Regions from separate parts of the Pelorhabdus sp. sgz311002 genome, predicted to be linked through region 1. Evidence: riboswitches for the same ligand, from Rfam matches in the RefSeq annotation. Region 1 holds a riboswitch; each other region holds the start of a gene.
What was found. Region 1 has a riboswitch for thiamine pyrophosphate ahead of thiW (energy coupling factor transporter S component ThiW). Riboswitches for the same ligand answer to the same signal wherever they lie in the genome.
Positions count from the first base shown of each region.

Region 2: another riboswitch for thiamine pyrophosphate. It lies ahead of thiM (hydroxyethylthiazole kinase); the one in region 1 lies ahead of thiW (energy coupling factor transporter S component ThiW).
Region 3: another riboswitch for thiamine pyrophosphate. It lies ahead of thiS (sulfur carrier protein ThiS); the one in region 1 lies ahead of thiW (energy coupling factor transporter S component ThiW).

Region 1 covers NZ_JBWBCL010000003.1:18,051-20,248, forward strand. The annotation lists gene AC0NJP_RS05930 (diguanylate cyclase domain-containing protein) at 1-662, opposite strand, end outside; TPP riboswitch at 854-962, shown strand; gene thiW (energy coupling factor transporter S component ThiW) at 1,215-1,748, shown strand; gene thiM (hydroxyethylthiazole kinase) at 1,729-2,198, shown strand, end outside.
Region 2 covers NZ_JBWBCL010000005.1:203,040-205,237, forward strand. The annotation lists gene AC0NJP_RS10335 (trans-sulfuration enzyme family protein) at 1-1,014, shown strand, start outside; TPP riboswitch at 1,041-1,139, shown strand; gene thiM (hydroxyethylthiazole kinase) at 1,193-2,029, shown strand; gene AC0NJP_RS10345 (MTH1187 family thiamine-binding protein) at 2,030-2,198, shown strand, end outside.
Region 3 covers NZ_JBWBCL010000001.1:309,384-311,581, forward strand. The annotation lists gene AC0NJP_RS01575 (2-oxoacid:ferredoxin oxidoreductase subunit beta) at 1-77, shown strand, start outside; gene AC0NJP_RS01580 (hypothetical protein) at 326-469, opposite strand; gene AC0NJP_RS01585 (hypothetical protein) at 565-1,017, shown strand; TPP riboswitch at 1,062-1,163, shown strand; gene thiS (sulfur carrier protein ThiS) at 1,235-1,435, shown strand; gene AC0NJP_RS01595 (thiazole synthase) at 1,438-2,198, shown strand, end outside.

The sequences.
Region 1 (2,198 bases):
GCCAGAACCTGTAATAAAAAATCACCGGTATTGTGACCAAAGCGATCATTTACTTGCTTAAAATCATCAATATCCATAAACAGCACCGCAAAGAAACGTTTATATTTTGTTCCTTCGCCTACGGCTCGCTCCAGCATTGCTTCAAAAAAGCGACGATTCGGCAGGTTAGTTAGCGAATCATAAAAAGCATATTGATACATAAGCTTTTCATTTTTACGTCGTTCGCTAATATCACGCGTAACGCCAATAAATCCTTTGGAGCGTTTTTGCGAATCCAAAAGCGGATTGACTGTCACTTCCAGCCAAAGCGTATACCCTGCCTTATGATAAGCTTCTACTGTATAAATAAAACTTTGCTTATTTCGCTCTTCAAGGGGCAAAGCTTTACGCTCTTCATATTTTTTCTGCACTTTTCTCACCGAATCTGCTGTAAGAAGAGTAAATAAAGAACGTCCAATCAACTCCTCCGTCTGATAACCAAAAACAGGCTGAACCGCAGGGGATACGTAAACAAATCGAAAAGCTTCATCAAGTTGCCAAATCACATCCAGGGAATTTTCCGCTAAAAAGCGATACATCTGTTCGCTTTTCCCTAATTCCTCATTGATTTTTGTTAGCTTGTTACAGCGTCTCTGTAATTTTATGATTTCAATGGATTTCATGGTTTTCCTCCTACAACCTTGTTCCTGCTCTATCTATTAAAGATTCTCTATGATTTTCCATTATATTTTTTTCGAACCTTTTCGACAGTTTCCTGCTATTTTATATCTTTTAAAAAACTTTCTATTTTGTCAGAGTAATAACAGCGCTGTTCATTGCGATTCTTGCCATCTTATGCTACAATAAATGAAAATAAATTGAGTAGGGGAGCTTGTAGTGCAGGCTGAGAAAAAGTAATCAAACTTTGACCCTTAAACCTGATTTGGATAATGCCAACGTAGGAAAAGTTTCGCTTGTACAAACAGGGTAACCGCTTCGGTCTATCCTGTTTTTTGATTTACCGGCAACAAGAAAAGATGACGGAGGAGCGTCCGGCGTCAGAACAAACCGACAACTAAATAGCGAGGGAGCTTGTGTTTCAAGCTGAGAGGAAGCTTTTAAGCTTCGACCGACCTGCAGCACACCGCAGGAGAGCTATTTAGTGTATCAGTATATCCTTTTTTAAGAACTCTCCTGAGCGAGTCGCTGCCGACCAAACTCAAGGAGGTTTTTTTATGCAAAAAAATTCAAAGGTACTAAAATTAGTTATGCTATCGATGCTAGTCGCGCTTGGTGTAGTCATTTCTCCCATTTTACGCATTGAAGGCATGTGTCCTATGGCGCATTTTATCAATATTGTTTGCGCTGTTTTGCTAGGTCCATGGTATGCGCTGCTCTGCGCAACGCTCATCGGTGTCATTCGCATGATGTTTATGGGCATCCCGCCGCTTGCTCTGACAGGTGCGGTCTTTGGCGCTTTCTTATCAGGAGTTTTCTATCGCGTATCAAAAGGCAATCTTTTCGGCGCCGTAGCGGGCGAAGTCATTGGCACAGGCATTATCGGTGCAATCGTATCCTATCCGGTTATGGCTTTTATCTATGGCAAAACTGGCCTTACTTGGCTCTTTTATGTACCGCTTTTTCTGTGCGGCACTTTAATCGGGGGAACAATCGCTTATTTCTTCTTAAATTCACTGAAACGATCTGGTATGCTAGTAAATTTCCAACGCAACTTAGGAGCGAAAATTTATGATAAAGTCCAGGCTTAATGTAGCTGATTTACTTACAATTAGGGAACAAATTCGTCACGAAAAACCATTAATTCACTGTATCACAAATCCTATTTCTATCAATGACTGCGCCAATGCGATCCTCGCCGTAGGCGCTAAACCAATTATGGCCGAACATCCTTTAGAAGTGGAAGCGATTACAACGCTAGCAGGTTCTTTAGCTGTAAATCTGGGAAACATCACTGATGCGCGTATGGCATCCATTCCTCTGGCAGGAAAAAAAGCCTTAGCACTACAGCACCCAATTATTATTGACTTAGTTGGCATTGCCTGCAGCAATCTAAGGCTTCAATTTGCCGAAACTTTCATTACGCAGTGCCGCCCTTCTGTCATAAAAGGCAATATGTCGGAATTAAAAGCTTTGGCAGGCGTAAAGAACACTGCTTTGGGAATTGATGTAGGCATTCAAGATCAAATTACCGAAAATAC
Region 2 (2,198 bases), on a different contig from region 1:
GCTGTTTGCAGAAAAATCGCGGCGCTTCATAATGGCTATGGAGCAGTTATTTGTCCATCAGGCTTGTCGGCAATTTCGACAACTTTGGCAGCCTTTTCACCGAAAGCAATTTTGATTCCTGATTGCGTCTATGGACCGATGGTACGTTATTTAAATAGAAGAAAGATCACTCAGATTCGTTATCCATCAGGCGCATCAAAAGAAGAATTTTCTACAGTTTTATTTAAAGCGCGCCAAGATTATCCTGAACGAGAGGATCTCATAATTTATTTAGAGGCGCCAGGCAGTGGTACTTTTGAAATTCCCGATATCGACGGAATCATTGCTATAGCAAAAGCGGCAAGTCTGCGTACTGTTATGGATAATACTTGGGCAAGCCATGTTCGGTTTAAGCCCCTTGACTATGGCGTGGATATTGTTATACAAGCTACCACGAAGTATGAAGGCGGCTATGGCGATACGCCATCAGGCGTTGTCATTACAAAGCATGAAAATGATTGGCAGAGTATTTCCGATGAATTGCGCGCCGCAGGCAATGGCGCAGTAGCGCCAACGACTTGTTCCCGGCTGTATCATCGTATTGATTCGGCTAGAGAGCGGCTTGACTGTCATGCTGCCACGGCGCAGCACCTGATAGAATGGTTTAGAGAGCAGCCTTTTACCCAAGAAGTTCTGTCGCCGACGCTGATATCTTCTCCCTACTATGAACGTTTCCAGCATTATTTTCATAAAGGGAATGGTTTGTTTAGCGTGGTTTTTCGCTCTGATCTAGCGAGTCGACAGATTGAAGCTTTTATGGATGCCTTAAATCTATTTTGGATTGCTGAAAGCTGGGGCGGACATTTGTCACTTGTACTGCCTGTACATGGTAAGCGGGAAGTTACGCCGCTACCGGACGGCTTTATTTTACGGTTCCATGCAGGACTCGAAGCGTATCAAGATCTTGTGGCGGATCTTACTCAAGCGGCAGAGAAGCATTTACTTTGCTCGGCAGATACTACATTGACAGAATAGATGAGAAGTGATACGTTATAGAAAATAATAGATTGCGGGGGGACTCCTTAGAGTTGAGAAGGTAAAACCTGACCCTTTGAACCTGTTAGTTAACGCTGACGTAGGGAAGCAATAGGACAGTGCGAAAGATGCTTACCGAATGCAGGTGAGCATTTTTTTTGCATGGAAAGAGGGCAAAATGATCGATAAGAAAAGTATTCAAGCGCAGATGATACAAGCCGTAGAAACAGTACAGAAAACAAATCCAATGGCAGGTTCTATCACAAATTCTGTTACAATCAATTTGGTGGCAAATGCCCAGCTCGCTGTCGGTGGAGCGGCGGCTATGGTGTATTTGCCTGATGAAGGCGAATTTTTAGCAAGGGCTGGCGGCGCTACTTATATTAATGTCGGCACACTTCTTCCCGTTTACGAGGAGACATTGCCGCGTACCGCAAAAGCCTTGTATGAGGGAAATAAACCTTGGGTGCTTGATCCTGTTGCTGTAGGCATTGGCGAACTAAGAACAAAGCTATTGCTTCAATTTAAAGAGTATAAGCCTAGTATCATTCGAGGCAATGCTTCAGAAATTATTGCTTTAGCTGGTTTATGGAATTTAGCAGGAGGAACTGAGGCGTCAAAGGTGCGCGGCGTTGATTCGACTGACTCTGTGAATACGGCCCAAACAGCAGCTGTTGCCTTGGCGAAATGGACGGGCGGCGCTGTTGCTGTATCAGGAGAAATCGATTTAATCACAGACGGTGCCATCGTTGCTTTTTCTCAAGGCGGGTCAACTTTTTTGACTAAAATTACTGGGGCAGGCTGTTCTCTAGGCGGTGTTGCGGCAGTTTATCTTACAGCGGCATCACCCTTTATTGCAGCGCTTACCGCTACAGCGATTTACAATTTAGCGGGACGTCGCGCGGCCGAGCAGGTGGATGGGCCAGGACATTTTCAAATCCAGTTTCTTGACGAATTATATAAAGCCACAGCAAGCGAGATTGCTGATAATCCTTTTGATATTAAGGAGGTATAAATGATGAATACTTTAGTTGCTGTTGCTATTGCTCCCTGCGGCGTAGGCGATGAACTTGCTCCCTATGTAGCTGAAGTGGTAAAAGTCATTCGCGAATCCGGTTTGCCTAATCGTACTACTGCCATGTTTACTGAGATCGAAGGAGAATGGGACGATGTGATGCAAGTTG
Region 3 (2,198 bases), on a different contig from region 1:
TGGCGCAGGGAACGCTTATCGACAGAAACTTGAGTCAGCCGAATTCGGTGCTTTCGTTAATGGAAGAGATGGCGTAAGTCCCTTTTAGTAGAAGTAATTCCACCAGTAGGGATGGTAATTCCACCACCAGCGGCGACATGTATGAAAGTATTGATAAGGGTAGGCGCAGCCTTTACCCCAAAAATAGTTTTTCTGGCATTTGGGGCATTTCAGTCGCATAGTTTCACCACCATAGCTTTTTTGTAGCTTATGCGTTTTTGAGTCGTTTTGTCTCAAACCAATAAAAAGAACAGTCAGGCTGTTTAGTTGAGCCTGACTGTTCTTTTTAAGTTGGCAGAGAGTTTTTACAGGGGAACTTTTTCTGTTCTTTGGCAGTCTCAGTATCTGTTTTTGCTGATTTTTGCACTGACGCTCCTGCCGGACGCGATTTTTTTTGCGGCTCAGAATTGGCCATATCTTTAAAAGTCATTGCCTATCCTTCTTTCCTATTGTTTTTCTTACTATAGCCTAAACTTACAAGAGTTATACGAAGAATAAAAAAAACGTAAGCGGGTATGGTAAGAAGTGAAGCAGAAGATTGAGGTGAAGAAAGTGCGGGGAAAAATTTTTAGCAGTATATTAGTAGGGCTCATTTCAGGCCTACTTATCGCAGTTGGCAGCTTTCTGTGGCTTGACCGTCATTATATTCAACAGCGAGCTGTTATGACACTTGTACAAACAAGCATGGATAATCCAGCCATACAAGATCTGTTGGCGGCGCAGGTTTTGCGCTATCTGAAATCGCCCGAGGGAAGCCAGGAAATGTTGGAGTATTTAAAGCGACCGGAGGTTGCTAAGGTTTTGGCAGAGCATTTAGAAAGTCCGGAAGTAAGGCCGCAGCTTGTGCAACTTTTTAACCAGCCTGATGTTCGTCGGGCTTTTATCGCTTCTTTGGCAAAAGAGCCTGAGTTTAAAATTTTACAGGCCCTTAGCGAATTTGCCGAAGATACAAATCAGGGACAGGGAAGCAGCCAATAGTTCTTTACAAAGCGATAAGGCTGTACTATAATACAGATAAATTAATAGTTCGCTAGGGGAGCCGGTTGGCGGCTGAGAGAAAGATTTTTCGACCCTTTGAACCTGATCTGGTTAATACCAGCGTAGGGAAGCACGCACTTAGCTTGGTTTAAGCTCGCGCCTATGTTGGATCGCGAGCTTTTTTATTTGCGATTTTTTAGCAAGTGAGGTGAGGCGAATGCAAATCCGTTTGAATGGAGCTGAGGTTGTTTTTGCAGCAGAAGTTTCACTAGAAGAGTTATTATCGCAGCAAAAAATCAATTTGGACACAGTCATAGTGGAATTAAATCAAATAATTATAAAGCGCGACGAATTGGCTCAAACAATTGTTAAAGATCAAGATACGATTGAAGTGTTGCGCTTTGTCGGAGGCGGTTAATTATGCAACAGCAGGAAGATTTTTTTGAACTTGGCGGGAGAAAGCTCTCTAGTCGCTTATTTATTGGCTCAGGGAAATATAGTGATGATAGGTTGATCCCGGCTATTGCCGAGGCATCTGGCGCCGAAGTGATTACAGTGGCACTCAGGCGTATCGATTTTCAAGCAAAACAAGATAATATTTTAGAAAATATACCAGATCATATGCAATTACTGCCCAATACATCAGGCGCTAGAACAGCAGAAGAAGCGATTCGTCTGGCTCGTTTAGCGAAAGCGTCCGGCTGTGGGAATTGGATTAAGATTGAAGTTATTTCTGACAGTAAGTATTTGTTGCCTGACGGCTATGAAACTGTAAAAGCTGCCGAGGTTTTAGCGAAAGAAGGTTTTATCGTTTTGCCTTATATCAGCCCCGATTTAATGGTAGCAAAAGCGTTAGTAAATGCCGGAGCTGCTGCTATTATGCCGTTAGGCGCGCCGATTGGCACCAATCGCGGCTTGAAAACGAAAGAATTAATTCGAATTCTCATTGAGGAGATTTCACTCCCGATTATCGTTGATGCAGGGATTGGAGCGCCGTCTCATGCCGTGGAAGCTATGGAAATGGGCGCGTCAGCTTGTTTGCTGAATACGGCGATTGCCAGTTCTCCCAATCCATTCTTAATGGCAAAAGCTTTTGGTCAGGCGGTAGCCGCCGGACGACAGGCATTTTTAGCTGGGTTAGGCGTAGATCAGACTCTAGCGCGAGCATCGTCGCCGCTCAC